Regions from separate parts of the uncultured Butyricimonas sp. genome, predicted to be linked through region 1. Evidence: riboswitches for the same ligand, from Rfam matches in the RefSeq annotation. Region 1 holds a riboswitch; the other holds the start of a gene.
What was found. Region 1 has a riboswitch for cobalamin ahead of Q5866_RS03475 (ABC transporter substrate-binding protein). Riboswitches for the same ligand answer to the same signal wherever they lie in the genome.

Region 1 (15,624 bases):
GGCGACCGGTATCAATTCTGTTACCGGAAAATTCCTTTCTTCCAAAACCTGCAACATTTTTCTTCCTACAAGACCTGTTGCGCCTACTACTGCTACTTTCATTTCGAATGGATTTTTAATTGTTTGAAAGCCTGTTACGGCATTTCTTGTATATAAGTTAGTTGTTTTATTACCGGGTCAAAAATAGTGAATAAGCATTGCTTCGGCAATAGGAACGAGGTATTTTTTCAATATTGTGTCCCCGTGTTAAAATTGTAACAGAACGGTTGACATACCCTTGAATGCCCCTTCTTTAATCTCAATCTGTGGCACGTGCGAATTTATTGTCCGGTGAATCATTGCGAGAACAGGCATGTCGTTGGTGTTAAAAAAGCCTATTGTTTACTAAATCGTGGGCGAAGAGTGGGCAAACTGTGGGCGATGAGTAGGCGATGTCGCCTAATACCCGCCCAATACTCACCCGAAAGTCACCTGTCGGGGTTATGTAACAGTTGGTTTACAGGAGTATATCCTTAGTTCTTGCAGGAAGTGTTTACCGTGTGATCCATGCCTCGCCGTTGCACCATCTCTTTGTCTTGTTTTTTCAAACCGACTTCGTAGTAATTGATCGGGTTGTCGTGATCACCGAGGTACATACGCGGTTGTCGTTTGAAAATCGGGTTGATTAGCGAAAATTCCGGCTCGAAGTGCGAGGTGTTGATCTCGGCAAGGTTCAGCAGGGTATGGAAAATATGGTTCGTGGCAACGGGTGCGTTGCTGTTGTAGCGTGCCACTTGATAGAAATTGGGACGTGCCTCGATGTAATTGTCCGAGAACCAGATCATGAACGGGATATGTAGCTGATAATAGGTCGGGATCGGCGAGGCGTGCAGGAAGCGTTTCCGGCTGTCGTCGAGTAGGTCTTCCCCGTGGTCGGGGGAGTAAATCATGGTGGCGTCGCTGCCGGAGGCGCGTAATATCTCGATCACGTTGTGCAGGAAATGATCCGTGTAAATGATACTGTTATCGTAGGCGTTGACGAGTTGTGCCTTGTTTTTGTATTCGATTTCGGTGGCGTCAGCCGGGGTAAAGTGAGCGAACTCTTCCGGGTAGCGTTCCTTGTAATTGAAGTGTGAACCGTAAGTGTGGAACACGATGAGGAGGTTGTCGTTTGCCAGCGAGTCGATATAATGCTGCATGAAAGGTAACATGGCTTCGTCGTAATTGTTGATCGTGATTAAACCGCCGTCCTCGGTGGGGCGGATGTTTTTGTAATAATCAGCTTCCTCGCCGAAATAGTCGGTAAACGAGCGGTTCGGTACTTGGTTGGAAAGGAACACGGTCTTGAATCCGGCTTCCTTGAAAGCGGTCACTACACTTTTTTGGGTGTACAGGCGCTCGTAATGACAGGCGTCGGCGGCAGACAGGATGAGAGGCACGCTTTTGTGCGTGGTATTCGATTGCGTGATGGCGTCTTTGTACAAGACGAGGTTAGCCTCGTTTTTCAACTTCGGGTTGGTTTCCCGTTCATAGCCCCACAAGCTCCAATTCTCGGCACGTCCGGCTTCCCCGATGACGAGGACGTATATTTCCCGGCGTTCATGGGCGGTATCCCGTGTGGCGCGGAACGTGAAGTCCTTGGAGGTGACGGGGTAATCCATGCTGCGGTTCCATTTCTTGCAGGCAAAGTAGAAGTTGTACATCACGTTTGCCGGGTAGAGGTCTGTTTTTACCTCGTAGGTGTTGTCCCGTCTTTTCTCGTAAGCGGTAAGACCGGAGCCGATGATGAGTAACACGAGTCCCCACGTGATCATTTTCCGGCGAAAAGCGGCAGGGCGGACTACCTTGTGATGGACCGCGATGGAAGCTAGCACGATGACCGGGATGTAGAGGACGCACACGATGATAATGGAGGGCCAGATGTTGCCCAGCAGTTCGCCCGCCTCGGACGCGTTCGTGGTGGGCAGGTTCAGGAACATGTCCACGGCAATGACGGATTCCCCGAAGAGGTAGAATAGCACGAGTTGGAACGCGTGCAGGATAAGCACGGGGATGAGTATGAGTTGCATGAGTCCCGCCCGTTTGAAGAGCGAGAAGACGATCATGTAGATGCTCAAGGGAACAAGAATCAGGATGATCTTCCCGATCGCGGAGAGAGGTTCCGTGAATATCAGGCAGAAGTTGGGGACAAGGTTCAACACGATGAAGAGCCAGAACAGGGTTTTGCTCTTTTTCACGAAGTTGACAAGTCCTTTAGAAAGCCTCGTTAATATTGAAGTAGAATGCTTTGACGCCTTTGCCGATACCATAATCCAATCTTACGTTAATTCTGTTTTTAAATTCCCAACGGTAGCCGATGCCATAAGTGGGCAGGGTGTGGCTCCATTTAAACTTGTCCATGTCCGGAAACACGTTTCCGGCACCTGCCCACGCGGTTATGCCGTGGCGGTTGTATATTTTTTGACGGAGTTCTACTTGCGCCTGTATCAGGTCATTGTCCCGGTAGCGTCCCTCGTAGTAACCTCTCATGCTGTACGAACCGCCCATCAGGGCAACCATACTCCACGGGGTGTCCCCGTAGTTGAATATTCCTTGTAATTGCGTGGCAACGATAGCTCCTTTCCACGCTTTGTGATAGTACCGGAAGTCGAAGCTGGTACGCTTGAAATCCTGATCGTTACCGAGGAAGCCGGGAAAGAACTGTTGCTCCAGTTGTACGTAGATTCCCTTGTAAGGGTTCGGGATAAAATCTCTCGAGTCATACGAGATGATGATTCCGGGCCCGAAGGTGGTGACGTTCTTGGGTGCCCCGTTGAGGAAGCTGATGTCGTCGAAATCTTTCGCATTCACGTTGCGGAACATGAGGTTGGGACCCACGTAGAGGTTGGGTGCCAGACGCCACAGGAGTTCTAGTTTGACTTGTTGTTCCAGTCGTTTATATTCGGTGTTGCGGTCTTCATGTCTGCCGGCTTCATAACCGATGCCCCAGAATTCGCTGGGGAAGGAGAAAAAGTACATGTTGGCGTTGAGCCGGAAACGGTCACGCGGGAAGATGCTATTGTTCCGGATTCCCAGCAGGTAGAAACCCGTGGTGGTGATGTCCCCGTAGATGGCGACGTTGGAGGGGGATATGGTTTTGTCGTGCCGGTCGATACGGTACAGCCCGGATGCCACGAGTCCGAGCCCCAGTTTGGTGTCGCTCGAAAAATGCGGTCCCCCGATAATAGAGAAGTCGAATCGCTTTTCGGCTTTCTCTTTGTTGGCGTCCGCGAAATAACGGTAGAACCGATGGAAGAATCCGGTCTTCACGGGTGTGGTGTCAACGGTGACCGTGTCTTGCCCGGTGGCGGAAAGCGACAGGACGCATAATAACGCGATATATAGTGTATGTCGAATCATTTCAGATTGATAAAGTTAAATTAGCATAGATTAAACAATCATTCATCTCGTGATTTCCTTGTACGCAATATTTGTGCCAATTGTTGGGTTAGCCGACAGAGATTCTTTTGGCAGGTCGTATAATCATTAGGGAAAAGTAAGGGAATTCGATTTCCACGAGGGCGTTCCGGTCGGTTTCATGTTGTTCGTTCGCGGTACCCACGTTTTGGTAATAGTGGTATTCGGCATCCGGGTGTTGACGGATGAATTCGTGGACGGTATCGGTGCATTGCGATAATTTCATGATGACGATAACGTGGTTCGTGGTGGTGAGCTCGTGAAGTTCTTCCGGTGTTGTTTTGCCCGGCAGGACGACGAGTTTTTCTTCCTGTTTCACGATATGAAGTCCCGATACCGCTCCCGCGGCGATGAACGCGGGTACTCCGGCAATGACGGAGGTGGGGATGTGCATGGAGGCGAGTTTCTCGAACATGTAGTTGCCGGAAGAGTAGAAGCCGGAATCGCCTTCGGCTGTGACGGCAACTGTTTTCCCCTCGGCAACCCGTGCGGCGATTTCGAGGCAGAGCTCGTCGTAAGCCCGGTTGGCAAACGTGCGGTCTTTGGACATCGGGACGTGGAAGATTCGGATTTTATTAGCCTCGACGGGTAGGGACAGGATGATGTCCCGGGAGTACGATTTGAAAGTCCCTTCTTTGCTTTTCGTGCCGGGGCAATAGATTACGTCAACTTCCTGCAAGGCTTTTAATGCCTTGACCGTTATTAACTCCGGATCGCCCGGACCGAGGGAGATGCTGATTACTTTCATAGTCTATTAAGTCTATAAAGTCCGTAAAGTCTATAAGGTCCATAAGGTCAGTTCTCGAAGTTGTCGTGATGTTTCTGGTGTTTGGGACTTTACGACTTTATGGACCTTATGGACTTTATGGACCTTTTGAACTGATTCCGGGTGCAAAAGTCGTTAAAAAACGGATACGCTCAAAATAATATTTATATATTTGCAGGCGTCTTGGTGCTTCCGTGTTGGAAGAAAAGGGAATCCGGTGAAATTCCGGGGCTGTCCCCGCAGCTGTAAAGTCGTTTCCTGCCTCGAAGGTGGGCAGATTTTTTCTATAAAACCACTGGATTGGAATCCGGGAAGGAGAAAAGATGACAAGCCAGAAAACCTGCCAGATGACACGAATGATTAATACTTTCGGAGGAAAAGAGATGAATGGATTAGTACGTTTATTGTGTATTTTGTGTGCTTGCGGAGTGTTTTGTTGCTGCAAGTCGAAAACGAGTAAGAAGTCGGTCGAGAAACAGACCGTTCAGGCGGGGAGCGATTCGATTCCCCGGGTTCGGATTAAGTACGCTAAAGGGTTTTGGTTGGAGTACCGGGACGGGTATGCCGTGTTGAATGTCAAAGACCCGCAGGAGAGTAGCCACACGTGTTACCAGTACGCTTTGATTCCCCGGGGGAAGAAGGTGCAACCCCCGGCGGGGGTGCCCGTGGTGGAGGTTCCGGTGCGGAGCGTGGTGTGCATGACTTCTTTGCAGTTGTCTAATTTTATCAAACTGGACGCGACGGACCGGGTGGTGGGTATCACGAGTACCCGTTTTCTTTTTAACGGGGAGATGCAGAAGCAGGTGGACGAGGGGAAGACTCGCCGTATCGGGATAGAGGGGAATTTTGATAACGAGATTATCATGAGCCTGAATCCCGACCTGATGTTGATTTCGCCTTTTAAACGCGGGGGGTATGATGCTGTGAAAGATATCGGGATTCCTCTGGTGCCGCATCTCGGGTACAAGGAGATGACTCCTCTCGGGCAGGCGGAATGGATTAAGTTTGTGGGGTTGTTGCTGGGAATGGAGGATAAGGCGGGATTGGAATTTGACCGGATAGAGAATCGGTATAATTCGTTGAAAGCGATGGTTGGTGACGTGGAACGCCGTCCCGTGGTGTTTAGCGGGGAGTTGAGGGGCGGGGTGTGGTATGCCGTGGGGGGGAAGAGTTTTCTGGCACAGCTTTTCCATGATGCGGGGGCGGATTATTTCTTGAAAGACGACCCCCGTTCGGGTGGGGTGACGTTGGATTTCGAGACGGTGTACAATCAGGCGGAGAGTGCCGACTACTGGAGAATCGCGAATAGTTTTGCCGGGGAGTATTGTTATGCCGCATTGAAGGCGCAAGACGAGCGTTACGCTGATTTCAAGGCTTTTAAGGATAAACGTGTCATTTATTGTAACATGCGGGAGAAGCCGTTTTACGAGAGTATGCCCGCTGAACCGGAGGTGGTGCTTGCCGATATGATTCGGGTGTTTCACCCGGGTGTGTTGCCCGACCATGAACCGGTGTATTACGATTTGCTTAATAAATAAGAGTGCATGGGACGAGGGAGAAATACGATATGGATGTTTTTTATCACGGTGTCTATTGTGGTGTTTTTGTTATTGAATATGTTGTTGGGCTCGGTGTCTATCCCGTTTTCCTCGGTTTGGAACGTGCTGACGGGTAGCGGGGATGAACCGGTGGCTTGGCAGAATATAATTTTGAAGTCCCGGTTGCCGCAAGCGTTGACGGCGTTGGTGGCGGGTGCGGGACTTTCTATCAGCGGGTTGCAGATGCAGTCTATTTTCCGTAATCCGTTGGCGGGACCTTCCGTGCTGGGTATCAGTTCGGGGGCGAGTCTGGGGGTGGCTTTCGTGGCGGCGTCGGCCGGTAAACTGGGGGGAGTGGCCTTGAGTCGTCTGGGATTTATCGGGGAGGTGGCGCTGTCTGTCGCGGCTATCGCGGGGGCGTTGTCCGTGATGGGATTAATCGTTTTCGCTTCCCGGAAGATACGGGGGAGTGTTACTCTCTTGATTATCGGGGTGATGATAGGGTATATCGCGAATGCCGTTATCGGGGTACTGAAGTTTTTCAGCGTGGAGGAGGATATCAAGGCGTACGTGATTTGGGGATTAGGTAGTTTCGCCCGGGTTTCGGGGAACCAGATGATGTTGTTCGTGACGATTATGGCGGTGATTATCCCGCTGTCTTTTTTGTTGATTAAGTCGTTGAATCTGTTGATGCTGGGGGACGGGTACGCCCGTAATCTGGGATTGAATATCAATCGTGCCCGGGTGTGGGTGATTACTTGCTCCGGGGTGTTGACGGCGATTGTTACGGCTTATTGCGGTCCGATTATCTTTTTGGGGTTGGCGGTGCCTCACTTGTGTCGCGCGATATTCCAGACTTCAGACCACCGGGTATTGATGCCGACCTCGATGCTGGTGGGGGCTTCGCTGGCGTTGCTTTGTAATTTGATAGCCCGTTTGCCGGGGTTCGAGGGGGCTTTGCCCGTGAATTCGGTGACGGCATTGGTCGGGGCGCCGGTGGTGGCGTCGGTGTTGTTCGGGAAGCGGAAGAGGAATGAGGTGGAAATTTAATAATTTGCGATTTATGATTTACGATTTGTGATTTTAAATTTGGGTTATGGTTCGTTTGGTAAATCTTTCTATCGGGTACAAGAGTAAGAGCGACACGAAGGTGGTGGCTCAAGGGATTTGCACGGAGATAAACGAGGGGGAGTTGACTTGTCTTTTGGGGGCGAATGGAGTGGGGAAGTCCACGCTTTTGCGCACCTTGTCGGCGTTTCAACCGAAGTTGGGAGGGGAGATTTTTATTATGGGGCGGGAGCTCGGTACTTATTCAGACAAGGAGTTGTCGAAGACGATAGGTGTAGTGCTGACCGAGAAATGCGACGTGCGCAATATGAGTGCCCGGGAGTTGATAGGGATGGGAAGAAGTCCGTATACCGGTTTCTGGGGAACGCTTGACAAGGAGGACAGCCGGATAGTGGAGGAGTCGATAGCGCTGGTGAAGATTGAGAATCTGGCTTCCCGTATGGTACACACGCTGAGTGACGGGGAGCGGCAGAAGGTGATGATAGCGAAAGCGTTGGCACAACAGACACCCGTGATATTTTTGGATGAGCCGACGGCATTTTTGGATTTCCCGAGTAAGGTGGAGATTATGCAGTTGCTTCACCGGTTGACACGGGAAACCGGGAAGACTATATTTCTTTCGACGCATGATTTGGAACTCGCCTTGCAGATTGCTGACAAGATATGGCTGATGGATAAGCAACACGGCATCACGATAGGCACACCGGAAGATTTGGCGTTGGAGGGACATTTGAGTAGTTTTTTTGCCCGTAAGGGGATTGTTTTTGATATGGAAACAGGGTTGTTTCGGATAGAGAATCAATATACTTCGCGTGTGCGCTTACAGGGACACGGGCAAAAGTATGCCATGGTGCGGAAGGCGTTGCAGCGTAACGGAATGTTGGCAAACCGGAACGTGGAGTCGGAGGTGTACGTGGAAACGGGTGATTTGACAACTTCGGGTTTCAAGATTAACGTGCCGGGAAAGCCCGTGATAGAGGTGCAGACGATTGAAGAGTTGTTAAGCGCTATGCCTGCTGTCTTGCCGGAAGGGTAAAAAATAAGGCAGCTCCTTATTCAGGGCCGCCTTGCTTCTTTTGCGGTTGTAAACTTTCTTTGATTTGTGAACCCTGCTGATGTTCACGGGATGGAGATGCTCCCGTATCTCTTCTTCCCTTCGGGCTTTCCTCGTTGCTTTCAAGTAGTCTTCCCGAGTAATTTTGGTTTTGTTTTTCATGTCTGTTTTTGTAAATGTGTTTTTAAAAGTTCCAGTGTGTGGGGTTCGATTGTCGTGTGGTGTAACATTTGAATTGGTGTATTGGAGTATTTGTTATCGTGGCAATGTAGGCAAGAGCCCGTGGGTCTAACTCCCGGACATTTTTGATTACTTCGATGATGACCGGTTGCGTGTAATAAGCGAGAATGGCGTGCCAATCTTCCAGTTGACCGTATTCAAGAACACGTTTAATAATGTAGGCACGGTGAGTATCCATATCAAGAGTTGCCTTATCTATATCCCAGAATAGATAGGGTGAAAGTTGATTGATGATGGATTCTTTTGTGTCTTTCATTCTAATTTATTTTCGGCAAAGATACGCAATTATTTTGATAATCTAATCACTCGATTTTCTCGTTACAGGGCAAATGCGTCAAAACGCTTTTCGCCCTGTCCTCGTTGCTGATTGCTTAATCTTTTGACGGACTTATTCTTCCGGAATAAGAATAATCTCTAAACGTGTCCGCGAGAGCAGGGGAAGGCAGTGGGTGTAGCAATGCTGCACGAGGGTATCGAAGAAAGCGGGGGTGTGGGCGAAGATGTCCCATAGTTCGCGGGCGAGGGTGATGTCGGCAATGCGGGCTATGGATGAAGGGGGGCATTGGCTTTCGGCGGCGAGGCGGGTGATGAAGGCTTTGTTCATCACGACGTGTTTGCTATGCGTGTCGAGGTTGCCCTCGGCGAGTTTGACGGCTTTGCCTATCATGATGCCCATGGTGACGGAGGGGATGGACTCGGTTTCTGCCAGTTTGAGGGTTTCGCCGATGAAGTTGCCGTAGTGGATAAAGGCTTGGTCGGGTAGTTCGGGGAAGCGGGAACGGAGTGTCTTTTCGCTCTTGGCGCCGGAGTTGATGACGATGTGGTTACAGCCAAGGGCTTTGGCTACCTGTATTTCTTTGCGGATGCTGTTGACGAAGGCTTCCGAGGAGAAAGGGCGTACTACTCCGGAGGTGCCGATGATGGAAATACCGCCCGTGATGCCGAGGCGGGGGTTGAATGTCTTGGTGGCGAGTTCCCTGCCGCCGGGTACGGAGATACGGATGTTGATGCCGGGTATATCCTTATGCTCCCGGAGCAGACGTTCCGCTTCCCGGGTCATCATGGCACGGGGTGTGGTGTTGATGGCTGGTTCCCCCACGGGGATACCCAAACCGGGAAGCGTGACGGTGCCGACTCCTTCGCCTTGTAGAAAATGGACGCCGGGAGTGGCGGACGGAGTAACTTCCGCGTATATCGTGTAGCCGTTCGTGACGTCCGGGTCATCTCCCGCGTCTTTGGTAATGCCGCAAGTGCAGGAGTTCGGGGCAAACGTGCAGGAGGCAACGGGAAAGGTGATTGTTTCACCGTTGGGGAGGGTGATTGTCGATTGCTGTTGCGGTTCGCCCGTGAGGAGTCCTTGCAGGGCGGCTACCGTGGCGGCTGTGGCGCAGGAGCCTGTCGTGAATCCGCTTCGCAGGGGGAAGAATCCCAGCACGAGTCGTTCCACCCGGTAGCGTAGCCCGTGTTCCCCGTTTACGGTGTAAAAACTTTCGGGTAACGCGGGACGGCGAATGACGAGTACGGGGATGCCGATGGCTTTTGCCGCTGTAATTTTTTCGGTGTAGAAGCCCGATTCACCGCTCTCTTTGGTGATGATGGCGTCCGGTTGAATCTCCCGGAATAGAGCCGCCTCGTCCTGTTTGTCCTGCCAGAAGAGTAATCTTTCCCGGGGGAAGCCTGCCCGAAGTGCAAGGTCGAGTGATTGTTCCCGGTCGAGTACGCGGAACCAGCAAGGCGTCTTTTCCCAATAGCGGCGCATCTTGTCGATGGTTTGTACCCCGGTAAGGGCGAGTAAGTTGTGGATGTGGTGGTGTTCAAGGTAATCTATGGCATCGTCGAACGAGTCGCACCAGACGAGCGATTCGTCCCGCTCGGGATAGAGGCGCTCGAGGCGGATGACGGGGATGTCCAAGCGTTCGGATACGGCGGCTATATTGGCGTGCAGTTGGGAGGCGAAGGGGTGTGCGGCATCCACGATAAGCCGGATGTCATGGCGGGTGCAAAAGTCTTGCATCTCGCTTGTATCCATGCCTCCGGCAACACGGGTACCGTGCTTACACTCGATTTGTTGCGTGTCGCTTTTGGTCGAGTAGTAATAGGGGGAGCCTGCCTCGTCGAGTACCCGGACTGCCGTTCTGCCTTCTGTTGTTCCGCCGAATATGAGGACCATGATATTTTAGATTTACGATTTATGATTTACGATTTATGATTTACGATTTATGATTATCTAATTTCTGAACAGGTGTTTGAATTGGTGTGAATATAGTTTTGACAGTCCCTTGCGGTTGTCGATGGCATCGCCGACGACAATCATGGTGGTGAGGGTGAGGTCGTTTTCTTTCACGATACGGGCGAGGTCTTGCAATTGTCCCCGGAAGATGCGTTCGTCTTTCCACGTGAGGTGGTAGCATGCAGCCACGGGAGTGGTGGGCGGGTAGTGTTGCAGGAGTTCGCTTTGTACTTGGTCGACAATGGAGGCACTGAGGAAAATACACATGGTGCTTTGCGAGCGTGCCAGCATGTGCAGTTTTTCTTTCTCGGGCATGGGGGTGCGTCCTTCGCCTCGCGTGAGGATGATGGTCTGCACCTTTTCGGGTATGGTGAATTGCGATTGCAGGGCGGCAGCGGCGGCGAGGAAGGAAGAGATGCCGGGGGTGATGTGGTAGTCCATGCCGTACTCGTCGAAGAATGCCATTTGTTCCTGTATTGCCCCGTATATGCACGGGTCGCCCGTGTGAAGGCGCACGACGAAGAGTCCTTTGTCGTAAAATTCTTTCATGAGGCTGAATTGTTCCTCGAGTGTCATCGTGGCGGAACTGCGCACGGTGGCACCGGGTTTGGCGTAATAGGTCAATTCCACGGGCACGAGGCTTCCGGCGTAGAGGATGAGGTCTGCCGTTTCAAGGAAGTTTTTGCCTTTCACGGAGATAAGTTCCGGGTCACCGGGTCCGGCACCCACGATTTCGATGAATCCCCGGCGTTCAGCCGCCCGGTCGAGAGCCACGGCAAAGGTGAAGTCGTTGCCCTCGGATAGTTTTCCTTTCTGTTTTTCTACTAATAATCTGTCGTTTAAAGATGTTGCCAATGCACTAGCTTCTGCAACACTCGGTACGGAGATGACTTCCATTACTTTCTTTGAGGGATTGGGTATCTTGATTTCAGCAAGTTCTATCGGGTCGTAAATGTGTACAGGAATGTCACCGGCTTTTCTAGTGATTTCGTCAACGAGCGATTCCTTCTCTTTTAAATCGATAGTGGATACGGTTGCTAATGCGAGGGGAGATAGGTGTTTTGCCTCAAGACTATGGAATATATATTCCGTTACTCCCTCGGAATTGCAGTTTTTGCGGCAGCCGACACCCAAGTGGAGTACTGCCGGGCGGTAGTACAACGCGGGTATCGGGCTTTCGTGCCGGAACGGGGTAACGGCAACGAGGAGTTGGAATTTACTGAAGTCGATATCCTCGAAATGGTAGAATATTTCCACGTGTTCCGGTGCGGTACGTTCCAGATAACGGGTGCCTTCGTCCCGCGTGTCAAGGAGCAGAGCCGTGGGACGGGTGTTGACGAATGCCGTGATGATGTTGTTCATCGGTGCGGTCGTTTCGGTTTTCCATCCCTGTTCTTTGCCAAGGGTATCGAGAGCCCACAAGCCCGTGTTGTCGCTTTGTGTCGTGATGACAGCTTCGGCACCCAAGATGTTGGCTACCCGGCGGGTGAGTTGGTTGGCTCCCCCGACGTGTCCCGACAGGACGGAAATGACGTGCCGCCCCGTGGTGTCGATGTTGATGACTGCCGGGTCGGTGTATTTCGACTGCACGGACGAGGCTATGGCACGGACGCATATACCGAGAGCCCCGATGAAGACGAGGGCATCGTACCGGGAAAAATGTTCGGACACGAAAGCGGTGATGGACGTGATGCCGGTGCAATCCGCCTGTTCTCCTTTGGTGAAAAGTTCGGTACCGGGCAGTTCTTGCCGTATGGTGCGGGCGATTTGTAAGCCTTGTTCTGAGGATATGATAATAGCTATCTTATTCATGTGCTGATGTTTTTTGTACTTGTATGATATCTATCGGGTTGTGGGTATCTACCGCGAGGCGGTGTTCTCCCGTGACGGAAAAACCGTGTCGGGCGGCACCGCGGATGAAGAGTTCTTTGCTTTCGGGTGATACCGAGTTAAAAACGATAATGCCGCCGGGGACGATAACCTCGTTCAGGCGGCAGATGATTTCTTCCATTTTACCCCCGTGTCCGCCGATAAATACGGCATCCGGGGGCGTGATGCCGGAGAGGTCGGTTGCGGTGAAGTCACCGATGTGTACCTCTATGCCGGGTGTGCCGAAACGGGCGGCATTGGTTATCATGAGATGCTCTCCTTCCGGGCGTTGCTCGAAGGCTACCACCTGAAGGTGGGGGAATTGGAGTTTCGCCTCGATGGAAACGGACCCCGTGCAAAAACCGATGTCCCAGAGCGTGTGGCGTTCCCGCAAGTCGAGCATGCCGAGCGTGAGCAGGCGGACGGGCATTTTGGTAATCATGCGGGTGCGTCCGTCGAGTAGTTCAAACTCGCTTTCCGGGATGCCGAAAGGACGAGGATGCGCGTGGGTACGTTGCAGGATGACGCAATTGGGAGCGACGAAATGTTGTCCTATTGCCTCATCCGGCGAGAGGGTGCGTACGCGTTCGTTTTCATTGCCGAGGATTTCTCCCGTGTGCATCCGGTAATTGTCGTACCCGTAAGCCAGCATTCGGCGGGCAATGGCATCCGGGGAGTGTTGCTCGTCGGTAAGCAGACCGATTTTCTCGTGTCCTTCGATGAGTGCCCGGTCAAATTCATGCCACGGTCGCCCGGTGAGGGAAACGACGTGCATGTCGTGGTAGGGAAGCACAAGGCGGTGTGCCAGTATCTGCAAGGAATTGAAGTAGGGGTATAGCCGAATGCCCGCTTCCGGGAGCCGTTTGCGTATGGTATTGGCGAAGCCGAAGAAAAGCGGGTCGCCGGAAGCGAAAACGACAATCTCGTCCTCACCCTCGTATTGCCGGAAGACGTTGTCGAGCGGCACCGTGATATCTATCCAGCGGTAACCTTCCGGTAAGAACGGGCGCACGATGCCGTGGTGACGTTTCCCCCCCGAGAATACGGTACGTGAAGCGATGTGCCCGAGTATTTCCCGGGAGAACTCCTGTTGTCCGTTGTCGTCAATTCCTATAATTGTAAAGTTCATAAGATAATTGAAAATTGAAAATTGAAAATTGAAAATGAAGGAAGACTTCATGGCAATTTTCAATTATCGGTTATAATTTAGAAATGCAGTATTGTCATTTTCAATTTTCAATTCTGCATTTTCAATTGTTTACACGTCCCTTCCCGGTCGCAGTCCTTCCGCGTCGTCAAAGCAAAGAATGGCGTTGACAAGTGTCGCGGCGAGGTTGCTTCCGCCCTTGCGTCCCTCGATGATGAGCTTCGGGATGGTGGTGAACGATTTCAACATGTGTTTGGATTCCCGCACGTTGACGAAGCCCACGGGTGCGCCGATAACTCCGGCGGGGTGTGCTTTGCCGAGGCGCGTGAGTTTGCATAGCTCCATGAGAGCCGTGGGGGCGTTGCCGAACACGTAAAGGGCGTCCGGGTGTTCTTCCGCGGCAAGACGTATGCCCGCCTGCGTGCGGGTGATTTTCATGCGGGCTGCCATTTCGGCTACACGTTCGTCGGAGAGGTAGCATTTCACCTCGATGCCCAACCGCTCCAAGGCTCCCTTGCGGATGCCGGAAGCCGCCATGGTGACGTCGGTAATGATGGTGCGTGTTTTCCCGTCGTGCAAGAGGGCATGGAGGGTTTCCACGGCGTTGTCGTCCGTGTAGAGGATATTCTCCATGTCGAAGTCCGCGGTCGTGTGGATGGCGTGCAGCAATGCCCATTTTCGCCCGAGGGGTATATCTTTATTTTGTAATTCCGATTCGATGGTGCGGAAGCTGCGCATCATGATTTCCTGCCCGATGCCCACTTTATCGGTGCCCTGTTCCCGGTAATAGCCGCGGGGAGTGATGATTTTGTCGTCCCACGCGTAGGATTGCGAGTTGCCGATAATCACGATGGTGAACATATCCACCTCCTCGGGGTCGAAGTCAGCTATCGTGGTAATCTTGATTTCCTGTTCATCCCGTCCCGCTTGACGCACGAAACCGACAGGGTTTTCCGGTGAGCGGTATTGGCGGAAGATTTCTTTCAGGCGATGGAGTTGCCAGTAGCGTCCTTCGCTTTTCGGGTTATAGATGGCAGTCACGAAGTCGGCGGAGGCGGCAGCCTCTATCCGGCGTTCGATTTTCTCCCAAGGAGTCATGAGGTCGGAGAGGGAGATGATACAGAAGTCGTGCCCGATGGGTGCGCCGAGTAGTGCGGCTCCTTTCTGGAAGGCACTTATCCCCGGTAGTATCTCCACCTCGACGGGACTCGCTTTTTCGCGTTTCATCTCGAGAACAAGGGGTGCCATGCCGTATATACCGGCATCGCCGGAGCTGACGACGCAAACGGTTTTTCCCTGTTCGGCGTACTCGAAAGCGAGCGCGGCACGGTCTTTCTCTTTCTTCATGCCCGTGTCGATGCACTCGGTACCCGGGTGGATGACGGATTGGATGAAGTTGAAGTAATATTTGTACCCGACAACCACATCCGAGCGTGTGATGGCGGCACGGACCGCGGGAGTGATGTCTTCTTCACAGCCCGGTCCGATGCCGACGACGTATATTTTTCCTTGGTTCATTGTCATAATTTTGAAGTATCGGACAAAATTACACTTTTACCGGCTGGATTGCAAATCAAATCCGGTCTAAATTCCGGAGTAAACGGCGGGGAAAAAGGTATGATATTCTGGTGTTTTATTAAATATCTTCTGGAGTTCTTTTAACCCCGTCAGAAGAACTCCAAAAGAACTTCAAAAGAACTTCAAAAGAACTCCCCTGTTTCCTCGCCGTCTTATGGTGATTTACAAGCAAGTGTTAATAGAGGTGAATTTATCTCTTTCGCCTCTTGCACAACCGGATGATGTATTTCACCGAGAGCACGATTCCCGTGAATGACACGGCGGCTCCCCCGAGAAGGAGAGTCCAGATAACGACGGTCCACAACACGGGGCGTTCGACGAGGAACTTGAAATCCAGCGTGTGCAATCCCCGGTAGAGCCAGCGTTTCCAGCGTCCGTTCGTGTCGTAGTGCGCGGGTTGGAAGGATTCGAGGTTATAGTAATAACAATCCTTCGCCTCGTTGTCGAGTTCGACCTTGTACGCGGGTAACGGCAGCGGGCGTCGGCGGGAAATGTAGTAATTGTCGTACTCCTCCATTTTTGTCACCGTGTAGGGAACGGTATCCCGGGTGAGGCGTTTGATGGCGGCGTAAACCATTTCTTCCGTGATACGGAAGGGACGGATGCTGTCGGCAGAGGCGTCGAGGGTAACGGTTTCCCGCTCTGTCCTCAATTTATACAGGGGCATGCCTTCGTAATGCGTCCATTCCACTTGTTTCA
Region 2 (15,624 bases), 110 kb from region 1:
AAACACGTTTAGTTGGGCGCTGGACAACGATGAGGTTTCGACAGGTGACACATACGTGTTCAAAGCAGAAAACAGCGGCACCTACCAACTAGCCCTGACCGCAAAAAATTCAGACGGCACGACGACCAAAACCGCAACGATTACCGTGAATCCCGGTAAGTATAAAAACGGGACTTTTATACTGAATGAAGGGTTAGTTACGACTCACGGCTCGTTGATTTACATCAGCCCGGAAGGAGATATTACCCCTAATGTATATTACAAGGTGAACGGCGAGTATTTAGGAGATGTGTGCCAAGACCTATATATCAAAAACAACAAAATGTATATCGTATCCCAAAATGGAGGAAACGGGGGTGGTTTTCTAACCATTTGCAATGCTGAAACATTAAAAAAAGAACGTTCTTTTCATGATCCTTTTATCTTAGGAATAGACACGAGTTATTATGAAGACGAGGGAAAGATGGTGCAAGTAATCGATACCACTTTCTCGTATTGGCCAACACACATTGCCGTATTAGGAGATGACGATATCTATATACGTGATAATAGGAACGGCATCTTCCTAATGCACCCGTCAACAGTGGCAAATGATCACAGAGCGACTCTAATCAAAGGCACCCAAGGCGCCCGGAAAAATACCATGGCTGTGGCAGAAGGAAAATTATTTGCCTCACGAAGAAACACGGTCATAGTTATCGAACGAGGCAAAAACGAGGTTGCACATACAATTGCATTCGGGAAGAAACAGATTTCCGGGCTAATCAAAGCCACAGACGGAAACCTTTGGGCCTCGGATGAAGGCGGTATTATCTATAAAATCGACCCGAAATCATATGAAATATTAGCACAAAATCAATTGGAAGGTGAAGCAGCCTCACTTTTGCGTATCAGAGCATCGCAACCTGCCGCACCGAACATCACTGCCAAGGGAGATACGATATATATCAGCAACACGACCACAACAATTTATCGTCACATTTTCAGTACAAATGAAACAAAATACATGATTGATGCCAAAAATTGGATTCCCGCTTCTTCTGATTTCTGGGAAGGGAACTACGCGAGTAAGCCATTGGTATATAATACTTGTGCTGTTCATCCTATCACGGGAGAGGTCTTTTTAAACACGGTAAAAGGAATTGGCTCACAACGCCACACGAACCATATCACGATTTTTGATTTCAGCCGCATTAATCCCGAGAGCGAAAATTATGCCAGAATAAGTCGTGATTACGCAAATTACACGGATTATCCTGCTAATGTATTCTTTACCTATAACTTCAAGTAAATCATTAAAACAATCACAACAATGAGAAATTTATTATCAAAATCTTTCATAGCCTTATTATTTATCGGCTTTTTAGCTTCTTGTAACGAGGATACATCCATCTTAGCGGAAATGGAAGATTTAAAAACAAACACAACGCCTTTAGTTGTAAATGAAAATCTTCAATCCGTCAATTCTATTAATGATATCCAAAACTGGACAGGAACGGGAAATAACCGTTCCGCACTTACGATCCAATGGGTAACAGCCTCAGATATTGAGAATCCCACTGATGATGAAATTCATTTCTTGGCATGGGGATACCGTTGGACTTCCGGTGCAACGGGAATAGATATGGTTAAAGCTATCGCAAAAAAAGATACTCGCTTATACGTTATTCTCGGAAATAATTTCGGGGGAGTCACAATCAAGGGATTCGGGTATGACGGAAATAATGATGGAAAAATTAAAATCAGTAATTCTTCTCTCACTTTAACAGAAAAGGACTTCGTGAACGGCATCTATCAAGAAAAGAATGGGGATAATTTAGACGGTATGAAAACCTCTTCTCCCGAAGACCTCTGGATGGGCGGCTGGTACGAAGCCTACGCAAGCTATTGGTTAGGCTGGACTGACGCAACAACAGTACCGGATGGATTTGATTATTCACAATATCTAGTTGATCAACGTTCATTAGCAAATAATTCTTGGGATGCTTGGACGTTCTCCACGATTAATTCGGCAGAATACAATGTTGATCCCAGACCGGAATTATTGAAAGCCGCACCCAATAATTAAGAAAAACAATAGCAGGATAATACACTTATAAAAAAGACCGAAAAGTAAAATTTTCGGTCTTTTTTTTACACAAATCAATTCAAACCTAAAGAAAAAAAACTACATCAAGCAATCAAGTTCCATATTTTTGAACCCACAATTTTCAAAAATAAAACACATTATACTTATTATAAACACAATAGGAAATATCAATCCCAATAAAATTATTTTATTTGAAAACCACTATTGAAATACAATTATTTTATCATACATTTGCCATGCATTCGGTTCACTCCGGTGACGAACAGGGAAGCAGGTGAAAATCCCGCACTATACCCGTAGCTGTAAGCTCTATTCAACGCTTGAATCAATGATCCACTGTCACGCTGTCGACGGGAAGGAGATTCAAAAGCGAGAGTAAGTCAGAAGACCTGCCGATTGCAAATAAATTGGAGCTTTCGGGTGAAAAGCGAAAAAGACAATTCTCTGCCATACACGATCTTTTCTCGTGTTTTCCCCGAAGTATTTTTTTAATTATTAAAATTTTAATCATGGAAACATCAACCACGTTCTCAAGAATCGTGAAACGCAACGGGGAAATTTGCGATTTCAAACCGGAAAAGATTGAACAAGCTATTTTTAAGGCAACGAGAGCCATCGGACAGCCCGATCGTAAAACGGCACGTGCCCTGTGTGACAAAGTCGTGCAAATTCTTGCCGCAAGCACACCGGAAAAGGAACTCCCGCACGTGGAACAGGTACAGGACACCGTGGAGCTGGTGCTGTTCCAGCACGGCGACCTGCAACTGATGAAAACGTACTTGCTTTACCGCAAGCAACACGAGCAAATCCGAAACTCGAAGACCTTACTGACAAATATAGAAGTAATGGATAATTACCTGTCATTGAGCGACTGGAGGGTAAAAGAAAGTGCTAATTCCTCATACTCGCTGCAAGGATTGAATCAGCATATATCCACACAAATCACCTCCAATTACTGGCTAAGCCAACTCTACCCGGAACGGGTATCGGAAGCGCACAAAAGCGGGGCGTTGCATATCCACGACTTGGGATTCCTAAGCGTCTATTGCGTGGGATGGGACTTGAAGGATTTACTTACCGTCGGATTCCGGGGAGTGGAGGGGAAAGCGCAAAGCAGCCCGGCAAAGCACCTTCGCACGGCTCTCGGACAAATCGTGAATTTCTTCTATACCATGCAAGGCGAGGCCGCAGGGGCTCAGGCTTTTTCCAACTTTGACACGTTCCTCGCCCCCTACATACGCTTTGACAAGTTGAACTACAAGCAGGTGAAACAATGTTTGCAGGAATTCCTGTTCAACTTGAACGTACCCACCCGTGTAGGATTCCAGACACCGTTTACCAATATCACGATGGATCTCGTCGTACCCGATTTCTTGAAAAACGAACATATCGTGCACGGGGGTGAAATCAAAGAAGAGGTGTACGGGGATTTCCAAGCCGAAATGACGATGCTTAACAAAGCGTTCGCCGAAGTGATGAGCGAAGGGGATGCTTCCGGCAGCCTGTTCTCGTTCCCCATCCCGACGTACAATATTACCCCGGACTTTGACTGGAATAACCCGGAGTACGAGGGCATCTGGGAAATGACAGCAAAATACGGTATTCCTTATTTCTCCAATTTCGTGAATTCGGACATGAAGCCGGATGACGTGCGCAGTATGTGTTGTCGCCTTCGTCTGGATAAACGGGAACTCATGAAACGGGGCGGCGGTTTGTTTGCCGCAAATCCGTTGACCGGGTCGGTGGGAGTCGTCACAATCAACCTGCCCCGCTTGGGATATGAAGCCGCATCGGAAGAGAATTTCTTCCAACGCCTGCAACACTTGATGGAAATCAGCAAGGAAAGTCTGGAAATCAAGCGCAAAATTATTGAACGCTACACGGAAAAAGGGCTGTATCCTTATTCCAAATATTACCTGCGTTACGTGAAAGAGCGTTACGGGTGTTTCTGGAAAAACCATTTCTCGACGATCGGTATCAACGGCATGAACGAGTGTTGCATGAACTTCCTCGGGGTTCCTATTTCACACCCGGACGGGATGGAATTCGCGCAAAAAGTGATGCACTTTATGCGGGATATACTGGCACAATTCCAAGATGAAACCGGTAATATCTATAACCTTGAAGCCACTCCGGCGGAAAGTACCTCTTACCGATTCGCTTTGCTCGACACGGCCGAATATCCCGATATTATCGTTGCCAACCAAGAACAATTCAAACAGGGTGCCGATCCTTATTACACGAACTCCACGCATCTGCCCGTGAACTTCACGGACGACCTGTACGAGGCACTCGACCAACAGGACAAATTACAAACGCTGTACACGGGTGGAACTGTTTTCCACGTGTTTACCGGAGAACACCGCACGTCCGCACAAGCGGCTAAAAACATGATTCGTAAGGTAACGGCAAATTTCCGCCTGCCTTATATCACGCTCTCGCCCTCGTTCAGCATATGCCCCTCGCACGGGTACATCGCGGGAGAACATTTCAAATGTCCGCGTTGCGGGGCTTCCTCGGAAGTGTACAGCCGGATAGTAGGGTACATGCGTCCCGTGAGCCAATGGAACAACGGGAAACGAGCCGAGTTCGACGACCGGAAACTGTTTGACAAGAGCGTCCGGGAAAAAGAAAGCGTACTATGCGAATAGGAGGATTTGTCAAACAAAGCCTAATCGACTGGGAAGGCAAAGTATCCGCGGTGATATTCACGAAAGGTTGCAATTTTCGCTGCGGTTACTGCCACAATCCATCTCTTGTACTGCCGGAATTACTCCGGCAGACACAAGACTTAAAGGAAGAGGAGATATTCGGTTTTCTCGATAAACGATTAGGGTGGCTTGATGGGGTGGTGATATCCGGGGGTGAACCGACATTGCACGAAGACCTGCTCCCGTTTATCCAAAAAATAAAAGCTCTCGGGTTACCCGTGAAACTCGACACGAACGGGTCGAATCCGGAGATTTTACAACAACTGATTGCAGGACGATGGATAGATGCCGTGGCAATGGATATCAAATCCTCCCTCTCGCTCCCCTGCTACCGAAAGGTAAATTACACGATGACAGCCTCGTTGCTGGAAAAGATACAAGAGTCCATCCGGATTATCAAAACCTCCGGACTGGAATACCAGTTCCGGACGACGGTTATCCCGCAAGTGCAAAGCCCCGAGGACATCCAAAACTTACAGGAAAAATTCTCAGGTACACACTATGTCATGCAGGAGTTCCGGGACGGGGATATTCTGGATAAATATATACACGAATAAACGAAATAATATTACTTTTACACACCCATTTTATATATCAAGATTATGCAGAAGTTCATTTTATTATCCATATTATTTATCACGGCAATCACCGGATACTCACAAAAACGTATCGTATCGCTTGCCGCCTCCATCACGCAAAACCTGTATTTACTCGGTGCAAATGAAAGCATCGTGGGCTGCACCCGTTTTTGCATCACGGAACCGGCAGATTCTATTCCCGTAGTGGCTGACGCAGTGAACGTGAACATGGAGAAAATCGTGGCTCTCCGTCCCGATATCGTTCTCACCGGAGGACTTACTCCGCCTAAAGTTCTGGAAGGACTCGAACGCATGGGTATAAAGACGCTACGACTGGAACAACCCAAAAACTTCGAGGAGATTTGCGAGCAATTCATTATTCTGGGAGAATTATCAAATAAAAAGACAAAAGCGGAAAGCACCGTGCAGGAGTGCAAAACACGATTGGAAGAAGCCAAGAAAAACATTCCTTACGACAGACATCCCAAGGTATTCATGGAGATCGGATGCGACCCGTTGTATACCGCCCTGCCCGGATCGTTCATGCACGACTATATCCAACAAACCGGTGGGATAAATATCGCCAAAGACCTCGACAATGCCATGATATCCAAAGAATTTGTTCTTCTCCAAAACCCGGATATCATTTTCATCGTCGGCATGGGCATCGTGGGCGAAAACGAGATTTCCAAATGGAAAGAGATCAATAGCCTCAATGCCGTGAAAAATGACAAGCTATTCCCGCTTGACGACTACATTTGCAGCCCCACGCCCATCACTTTCGTGGAGACGGTAGAAGAGTTGATCAAACTACTGTATTGATCAGGCAATTTGTATCCCGAGTTTACGGAAATTCTTCGGCTGACCGAAAAGCACGAACACGTCTTTTGTCGTGAACACAAGGTCGGCAGGAGGATTGTCCATGACCAGCGTTTTACCGGCCTTAGCATCGTAACGCTTTAACGCTACCAGCTTTAACCCGAACTCTTCCTCGAAATTGGCATCCTCTAACTTTCGTCCCACGAAAGTGGAATGTACTTCCCACTCGATAATTAAATGGTCGTCGTCCAACACATAAGAATCAATTGTCGTCCCCAACTCCACTTTCGTGGCAAAGAAATCGGCATATTCCCACTCGGGGTTTACGATTTCCGTGATTCCCATAGACGTTAAAATCACCTTGTGCACGGGAGAGATGGAACGGGCTACGATACGCTTCACCCCAAACTGCTTCAACAGCGCTATCACGAATAACGAGGTTCCAAAATCCTTACCGAATACCACGAACACTACATCCACGTCCAGCAACGGCAAGGTCTGCAACGCTTGGGCATTCTTCACGTCCAACGCTACCGTGTTCGTGATCGATTCCTTGTACAAATTGATCTTACTAATATCCGAATCGACGCCCAATACTTCATTCCCCCGCTTTGTCAACCGCTGTGACAGAGCAAGCCCGAAATTTCCCAGTCCAAATACAATACACTTCATAATAATTGAAAATTGAGAATTGAAAATTGAAAATAAAAAACATATTTTCCATTTCCGAGATTCAATTCGTTATTATATATCATTACCTTTTCCATTTATATTATCTGTCCAAATTATTATTCACGTCCTACTCTAATCATTTTCAATTTTCAACTTTCAATTTTCAATTATTAAAGTATTACCGTGTCGTCCGGATAAGTGTACAGTTTCACTTCCTGCCTGCGGATAAAGCAAGTCAGAAGGGTGAGCAAACCGACACGACCGACGAACATCGTGAGGCTGACGATCAGTTTGCCCGCAACACTCAGATGCGGAGTCAGATCCATGGTCAATCCTACCGTACCCAAGGCGGAAACGATCTCGAACACGGCTTGAGTTATCGTGGCTGTCGGTTCCAAGATGATAATAGCGAATGTACCCAGAATAATCCAAAGGACGGAAAGCACGATCACGGAATGTGCCCGATTCACGTTCTCCCGGGTCAGTTGACGATGCGCTACCACTACCCGATCGTTTCCCGTGAGATTCGCCCAAATATTCTTCAACGCGATCACGAATGTAGTTACTTTTATACCACCGCCCGTGGACATAGGAGCCGCACCAATCCACATCAACACGATAGTCAGAAAGATTGTCGTCGGGTGCAAAATGGATATATTCACGTTATTGAAACCCGCCGTACGGGGCGTCACCGCTCCCATGAACGAGGTCGCGAATTTACCCGTCAGAGACATTCCCTCCAAGGCATTGTGATTCTCGAATATCCAGAACAATCCCGTTCCCACGACCAGCAACACCAAGGTTGTCGGCAACACAATACGGGTTGTCGTACTCACGATACGGGGTTCATGAACCACCTTGTAATTCAGTCCCAACATACATTTTATCTGATTCCGGATTCCATAGTGCAGAAGACGCCCGTAATTAAACAAAATCGGGAACCCGATACCCCCGAAGATAATCAGAAACGCCAGAATAATCTGCAACCCGTACAGGTGGCGAATCAAGGGATCGTAGAGATTTCCCGGTAAAGTGGAGAACCCCGCATTACAGAAGGCAGAGATCCCATGGAACAGGGAAAAAAAGATTTTATTCCCGACTCCCGCAACATCCTGTATCTGCAAATATACCAGATAGACACCTATTCCTTCTATAATAAACGTTGTCAAAACAATGTACACGACAGTCCTGAATATATCGCTTAGGGAAGCCTCGTTCAGCAAGTTCTTCATCATCAATTGATCGTGAAAAGAGGTCCCGCTCAAAAACGACATGGCGAAAAAACTCGTGAAGGTCATTACCCCTATACCACCGACTTGAATCAGAAACAACAAAACGACCTGCCCCATTAACGTGAACGTTCCCCCGGTATCGACCACCGTCAATCCCGTCACGCACACGGCACTCGTCGAAGTGAAAAGCGCATCCGTGAAACTTATTCCCCCGTAGGTTGCGTTAGGCAACCTCAACAATACCGCTCCCAGCAATATAATAAACAGGAAACTCCCGGCAAAAAGAACTTCCGGCTTCATCCGGCTTCGTATCACGACAAATATCTGTTTAGAGAGCTGAATAATACTGAGCAGCAATACCACCCCGTAAGTCAATACACGCTCTATCTTGAATAACACGGGGCGTTCCGTTTCAAACCCCGGTGTATCGAAATGTTTGGATAACAAGGTTAAAGCGAACAAGAAGAACAGCACCAGCACTTCTACCCAAAAACCTTTTTCCGCTCGTAACAGTCTAAAATTAAACACGAACCGCAACAATCCAAGAGCCAGAAAAAGACGCATGATTTCCCGAAACACGTAATATATTTCGTGGGAATAAGTATCGGGCATCCTGAAACCGAACCGATAAATGACTAAAATAACAGCCAGAAATGAAGCAAGGAATAACAATACATTGCTTACCAGTTCCACCATTTTCTTGACAGACTTGTATATTTTCCTCGCTCTATATTGAAACTCCACTGAAAGCATAACATCTTTTTTTAGTTTTTAACGACAGCCCCCTGCACGAGGTTACAAAAAACGCAAAAAACTCATTTGCATGAAGAACAATATCTTTCAAGTTTAACCAATATTTCGCATCTTTGCACTGAAAATCACTATTGAATTTCCCATGCAAGGAAAATATTATAAATGGATTCTATTTCTGGCTTTTTTACTGCTTCTCCTCGCGGGAAGTATTGTGGCAGGACTTTGCTTCGGGGAGATTCGTTTTTCCATTCAAGATATATTTCAACTCTGGAACGGGGACCCGGAGGATGTTCGCCTGAACATCCTGCGTCAATTAAGAGTTCCCCGCATCATTCTCGGATTTATCGTCGGCGGTGCTTTAAGCCTGTCCGGAGTCATCCTGCAAGGAATCTTCCGCAACCCGCTCGTTGAGCCTTATACCTTGGGGATATCGGGGGGTGCATCGGTGGGAGTCACGGCTGCCATCGTCCTGTCACTACATACCCTGCACGGGAGTTTTATGCTTCCCCTCGCCGGGTTTGCCGGGGCTCTTGTCACGGTCATTCTGGTTTACACGCTCGGAGTCCGACGAGGTAATGTCCGCGTACACAGCCTCCTGCTGACAGGGGTGATGATTAGTTTTATCTCTTCCTCGCTCATGTTGCTGATCATGTCCGTCACCAAAAGCGAGAACTTGCACGGCATCGTGTTCTGGATCATGGGTTCTCTGAATGAAACCGACCCGACACTTATCGCGCTGATTTCCGTGACCAGTCTCGTCGTGCTATGCCTTGCTTTTCTATACACCCCGGCGTTGAACGCCATGCGTTTGGGTTCGGAAAGAGCCATACAATTAGGTATTAATGCCAACCGGGCTATCAAGGTTCTTTTTTTGCTCAGTTCCCTGCTTACCGGAATATGTGTTTCTATTGTCGGGGTTATCGGGTTCGTGGGATTAATTATCCCTCAACTCATGCGTTTTATCATCGGTTCCGATTTTCGGATTTTGCTCCCGAGTTCTTTTATCGGGGGAGGTATCTTCTTGATTTTATCCGACATTTTCGCCCGAACGATTATTTCGCCCAACGAATTACCGATTGGGGTAATCACCGGAATTATCGGGGGTATCATTTTCATTCTCGTGATGAGTAACACCAAAACGGAAAAAACGATAGACTGATATGGACAACGCGATAGAAATAGAAAATCTTCAATGTGGCTACAACCATAAATTCACGATACGGGATATCTCGTTCAACGTGGAACGGGATAAATTGACTTCCATTATCGGTCCCAACGGGGCGGGCAAAACAACTTTATTCCGAGCCATCACCGGCATGCTACCCGTGCAACAAGGCTCTATCCGGATAAACGGCACGGACGCATTCCGCATGACGCATAAAGCAAGGGCAAAACAACTTGCCATTGTCAACCAGACCGTGGAAGCGGATTTTATCTCTATCGAGGACTACGTTCTCATGGGACGCCTCCCCTACCACGCCCCGCTACAACTTTTCGAGAGCAAGGAGGACTACGCCATTGCCGAAAAAAATATGCGATTAACAGGTATATGGGAAAAACGTGCAAAACTCATGAACCAACTTAGCGGTGGCGAACAACAACTGGCAGCCATTGCCCGGGCTCTCACCCAACAAACGGAGATTCTCCTACTTGACGAACCCACTTCCCATCTGGACATATCCCACCAAATGCGAATACTGAATCTCGTGCAACGCTTGAACCGGGAACAAAACCTTACCGTGTTGCTTATCATTCACGACCTGAACCTCGCCAGCGAATTCAGCGACCGACTGATTATGCTCAAAGAAGGAAGTATTCACTCGAGCGGCACCCCGGAAGAAGTATTGACTTACGACAATATCGAAAGCGTCTACGACACTCTGGTTATTACTCAAAGTAATCCTCTTTCGGGTAAACCCTGCGTGTTCCCCGTGTCGGATAAACATCACTTCATAAATACAAAATAAACAGCAAGTACAAGACAGACGCAAGCCGCCAGATGATTCCATTGGAACGTCACCCCCTTGAAGAAGACCATGGAAAAAATAATAAAGATGGTCAAAGTGATCACTTCTTGAACGACCTTCAACTGCATTAACGAGAAAGGTCCCCCGTTCCCGATGAATCCCAGACGATTGGCCGGTACCTGCGCACAATATTCGAAAAGAGCAATACACCATGAAAAGAGGATAACACCGAAAAGCGGCCAGTTATCTATCCACTTCATTTCCTGCAACTTCAAGTGTCCATACCAAGCAAATGTCATAAAAATGTTTGAGACAATCAATAATAATATCGCGTAAAGTCCTTGCATAGTATCAAATATTAATCCATGAAATGATCTCTTAAATCGACGCGAAAGTATAAAATTTATTATCTTTGTTGATAACGATTGGGACAAACTTTTATCAAGTACCAGAATCATGAAAGCAAATAAAATTCAAAAAATAGAGATCCGCAATATATGGGGAAAATATAATTTCCGGTGGGAAAACTTGAATCCGGACGTGAATATACTCACGGGTATCAACGGTAGCGGTAAGACCACGTTTTTTAATATTATCGACGCCTTGCTATCTGCCGATGTCAAACGGTTGAAATTGTACAATATCGAGGCGGAAATCATGATCGACGGTAACGAGATCAATTTCCGAAAAGATAGTTCCGTGTCTTCCATAAGACAAAAACTAGCCGGGGTAAATTATTTGAAAATAAGTACATTCGATGTGCCTATCCGCGATAGACGAAAAATGGGTAAGGAAGACAGTCCCCTGTTGAGCGAGTTAAAAGAGATCGTGTACAGCGTGGGAGAGAACAACAACTCTTTTTCCGATTATCGTCTTCGTGCCACGAACTTTCCCGAGCAGGCAGAGAAAATCAACCGCCGGATTCGCGATTTCTATGACACGGTGAATCATCTGTTTGCCGGTACCGGAAAAACGATAGAAATTGACCCGATGACTAACCAGCTTGTTTTCCGTGACGGCAACGAGCTTATTCACCTGTACAAACTCTCCTCGGGAGAGAAGCAATTGTTAATCATCCTGCTCCGGGTTTTTCTCATGGACGGACAACCTTATATCCTTTTGATGGACGAGCCGGAAATTTCATTGCACATCGAGTGGCAATACCGTCTTTTTGAAGAGATTCAAAAACTAAACCCGCATTGCCAGATCATCACGTCCACGCACTCCCCGAGTCTTTTCGGCGACGGTTGGGGTGACAAACTCGTGTTTATCGAAGACTTATTAATTCAGTGACTATGACTAATTTTAGATTTATGATTTCAGATTTTAGATTGAACCTGCCTATCAATCGTAATTCATAAATCGTAAATTAATTAATTTTCAATTGTTATGTTTCGCCCTCCTATATCAAAAGAAAAATATTACTACCACGCTGCCAAACGCTTTATGATGGACGCACAGTTGTTACGGTGTCGTGCCGCCATACACGTGGAAGACAAGGATGATATTGTATTCTGGAGTACCATTTTCAAACATTTTCGTCCTAATGACCGGTTTCACTTTATCGCCGGCTCCCGGAACGAAAAAGGACACGAAACCAAAGGCGTGACACAATGTTTGAAATACATCAAATACTTGAATCCTAAATTCTTTATCTGCATTGACAGTGACTATCGTTATTTATTGCAGGAACGGAATATAGATATCAACCATTACATTTTTCAAACCTACACTTATTCTTTCGAGAATCATCACTGTTACGAAGAGGGACTAAATGACTTATGCCGCCGGATCACCACGTTGCCCAATCATCTTTTTGATTTCAGGCAATTCTTGAAACAATACTCGAATATCGTGTACAAACTATTCCTTTGGCATCTTTATTTCCTTGTTGCCGATCCAAAACGCTTCTCGATAGCGGAATTCAACGAACTGGCATCATTCGAGTGGCAACGCCGTCCCGACATCCGACAGAACGGACGCAAAGAGTTGAATATCCTAAAAAACAAGATCGATCGCAAACTGGCACAATTACGTAGAGCCTATCCTAAAGCAGACCTTTCTATTCTGGAAGATAAATATAAAGAAATAGGATTGACGCCCGATACGACCTATCTTTTTATCCGGGGGCATAACGTGTACGATATGGTCTATATGCTCAACCGGGAAGTGTGCAAAAAAGTTTTACGACAAGCGAAAGACGCCTCCGCAGGAACACATCCGCGAGTTAATTTATTCGGTTACCGGAATAGTATTGATGATCAACTGAAGAAAAATATCCAGTTCGGGGCTTATCCCGCTATCTTGAAAATAGAGGAAGATATTCACACGCTGTTCTGACATCGGATTTTATTTCCAAGGTTTTTCTGTTGCAAGGATAGCCGTATGCTTCGCTCCGTCTTTCCCAATCGTGAAGCGAACCGAAACATATATTCTCTTACCGGAAAGCGAGGATTCCCATTTCGGACTTTCCGCCAACAAGCGAATCAATTCTTTATTACTTTCTTTGGAGAAACCGTCTTTAATACGGATACGGCTAGGAACTTTCTTTTTATTCAGTTCAAAAGAAACCAGAATAATACCTTCATTTCCATTTTTCACGTCTTTTTCCGGGTATTTCAGAGCATCCGCCATGTAACGATTAAAACGTACAATATCATCCGCGGAAACTATCGTATCCTTTTTTAATTCATTCCCACCGACAGTCGCGACAGCTCCCACCATACTTGTTTTCTTTACCGTATTATAACCTGTAACGACGACCTCATCCAATTTCTGCTGGTCTACTTCCATCTTCACTTGTATCTGTGTCCCGGCTTTTACAACAACGCCTTGCATTTTCATCCCGATAAAATTAAAAGTCAAATGCGTTTTCCCCTCCGGAAGTTCCAACCGGAAAGTTCCTTGTTCATCAGTCACTGTCCCGACACTTGTTCCGGAAACAAGAATCGTTACACCCGGTAATATCTCTCCTTTTTCATCAGTCACGATACCCTCCACCGTATTCATCGATACCCCACGTTCTTTTTTCATCACCTCCATCGCAACTTCCGCTTGTTCCGGTTGTACCTTCCGCAACATGCTCACGTGAGCCGAATCCTCTACACCATGACTACTATCCGCGGAAAAAACCTTAATAGCCTCACGCCTCATTTCTTGCGGGGCAACCATAGCCATTTCCTTTTCCAGAACTTTCGATGTATCTTCCCTTTCGACAAGCCACAAAGTACCACACATCGCCAAAACCAAAAACGAGGCAGCAATATACAACCAGCTCCGGCTTTTCTTCTTACTCCCCCGGACACGCTCCTCCAAATGACGCTCCAAACGAATCAGACCATCAATCGGGTCCCCCGGAGTCGAGGTCAGTCCTTCCAATGCCTCGTATAGAAACGGATCAGACAAAGCTTCCCGCTCCAGCCGATTGGCGGACTCCCCTTTCCGGTTGCCCCGCAGGTAATCTTTTATGTCATCATTCCGTTTCATACGATGTTATTCCTTTATGTTCCAAACACAATTTCAAATTTCGTTTCCCGTTCTGGATAAAACTTTTTACATTTTTCAAGGAAAACCCTGTTCGCTCTTCCACTTCCTTGTAAGAAAGCTCCTGCAGGAAGAAATAATTCACGCTAATACGCTGCTTCTCGGGGAGAGCCTCGATACAATCCTGCAACGCTTTTTCCCGTTCTTCATTCTCTCCTGCTATTGTAAGATGAAAATCATCGCAAAATTCCATAAAAGAATCGTCTAAAGAAACCGATAAATTTCTTGTCCGCTTCCGAAGTTCCATCAGACAATAGTTTCGTACGCAGGTATAAAGCCATGGCTTGAATGTTTTGATATTGCTCCCTTTTACTTTCACTATCAATTCCTCGAACAACTGCATAACGGCATCCTGTGCATCTTCCGGTCGTTTTAAATATTTCAATGCCACACCATACACAAGCGGCATATATCTTTTGTAGACCTCTACCAGATACACCAACTCTCCTTTTGCACAATACTTCCGCAAAAGTTCCTCATCCGTTCTATGTTCCTGAACCTGATTCACATCCAAGTATTGATTTTTACAAATATACGAATTTATAAAATTTCTTTCTCAAATTTATGGAATTTCTTCTGCCAAATCATCTTCTTGAAAAAATGACTCTAATATTATATCGCTTATGAGAACTTACCATTTATTCCAAAAGCTCACATTTATAGTGAGTTTGCTAGTTAGCTTGAGCCTATTGACTTCTGCCCAAAAATCTTTGGTCACGGGAAAAGTAATTACAGCCAAAGATGGTCAACCGCTTCCCGGTGTCACCATCATTATTAAAAACACTTCTATCGGGACGGTATCTGATGTATCCGGAGAATTTTCTATTCAAGCGCAAATTGGGGATACTCTTGTTTTCTCGTTTATCGGACTTCAAACCCGCCTAGTAAAAGTGGAAAAGACAAAATTACTCGTGAAATTACATGGAGATCAAAATCAACTGGAAGAAGTTGTCGTAAGCGGGTATCACACGGTCAAGAAAGAGGCCTTTGTCGGGAGTTGCGTTACAGTCAAGGGTAACAGCTTACAACGACGAGCAGATTATTACTCTAACACGGAAGAATACAATAGTTTTTCACAAAATCAATTCCGTAAAGCACTGGATGCCCCGCTTTCCACGTTCTCCATTGACGTGGATGTGGCTTCCTACTCGAACATGCGGCGTTTTATCAACAACGGGCAAATACCTCCCGCTGATGCCATTCGCACGGAAGAATTGCTGAATTACTTCACGTATGATTATCCCGCTCCCCGGGGTAATG

Region 2: it holds a riboswitch for cobalamin, as region 1 does, so the genes downstream of both, Q5866_RS03895 (ribonucleoside triphosphate reductase) here and Q5866_RS03475 (ABC transporter substrate-binding protein) in region 1, are expected to answer to the same signal.

What each region holds. Positions count from the first base shown of each region.
Region 1 covers NZ_CAUFYA010000005.1:7,995-23,618, reverse strand. The annotation lists gene Q5866_RS03495 (aspartate-semialdehyde dehydrogenase) at 1-102, opposite strand, end outside; gene Q5866_RS03490 (lipid A phosphoethanolamine transferase) at 513-2,216, opposite strand; gene Q5866_RS03485 (BamA/TamA family outer membrane protein) at 2,233-3,378, opposite strand; gene cobI (precorrin-2 C(20)-methyltransferase) at 3,467-4,183, opposite strand; cobalamin riboswitch at 4,369-4,564, shown strand; gene Q5866_RS03475 (ABC transporter substrate-binding protein) at 4,585-5,739, shown strand; gene Q5866_RS03470 (iron ABC transporter permease) at 5,746-6,789, shown strand; gene Q5866_RS03465 (ABC transporter ATP-binding protein) at 6,836-7,843, shown strand; gene Q5866_RS03460 (hypothetical protein) at 7,808-8,023, opposite strand; gene Q5866_RS03455 (hypothetical protein) at 8,046-8,357, opposite strand; gene cbiD (cobalt-precorrin-5B (C(1))-methyltransferase CbiD) at 8,490-10,271, opposite strand; gene cobM (precorrin-4 C(11)-methyltransferase) at 10,329-12,143, opposite strand; gene cbiE (precorrin-6y C5,15-methyltransferase (decarboxylating) subunit CbiE) at 12,136-13,329, opposite strand; gene cobJ (precorrin-3B C(17)-methyltransferase) at 13,459-14,865, opposite strand; gene Q5866_RS03430 (PepSY domain-containing protein) at 15,116-15,624, opposite strand, start outside.
Region 2 covers NZ_CAUFYA010000005.1:118,012-133,635, forward strand. The annotation lists gene Q5866_RS03885 (DUF5074 domain-containing protein) at 1-1,291, shown strand, start outside; gene Q5866_RS03890 (hypothetical protein) at 1,313-2,068, shown strand; cobalamin riboswitch at 2,316-2,501, shown strand; gene Q5866_RS03895 (ribonucleoside triphosphate reductase) at 2,599-4,740, shown strand; gene Q5866_RS03900 (anaerobic ribonucleoside-triphosphate reductase activating protein) at 4,731-5,357, shown strand; gene Q5866_RS03905 (ABC transporter substrate-binding protein) at 5,403-6,200, shown strand; gene Q5866_RS03910 (TrkA family potassium uptake protein) at 6,201-6,869, opposite strand; gene Q5866_RS03915 (TrkH family potassium uptake protein) at 7,040-8,854, opposite strand; gene Q5866_RS03920 (iron ABC transporter permease) at 8,997-10,013, shown strand; gene Q5866_RS03925 (ABC transporter ATP-binding protein) at 10,015-10,821, shown strand; gene Q5866_RS03930 (DMT family protein) at 10,800-11,168, opposite strand; gene Q5866_RS03935 (AAA family ATPase) at 11,278-12,114, shown strand; gene Q5866_RS03940 (DUF4435 domain-containing protein) at 12,211-13,161, shown strand; gene Q5866_RS03945 (carboxypeptidase-like regulatory domain-containing protein) at 13,171-14,307, opposite strand; gene Q5866_RS03950 (RNA polymerase sigma factor) at 14,294-14,872, opposite strand; gene Q5866_RS03955 (von Willebrand factor type A domain-containing protein) at 14,988-15,624, shown strand, end outside.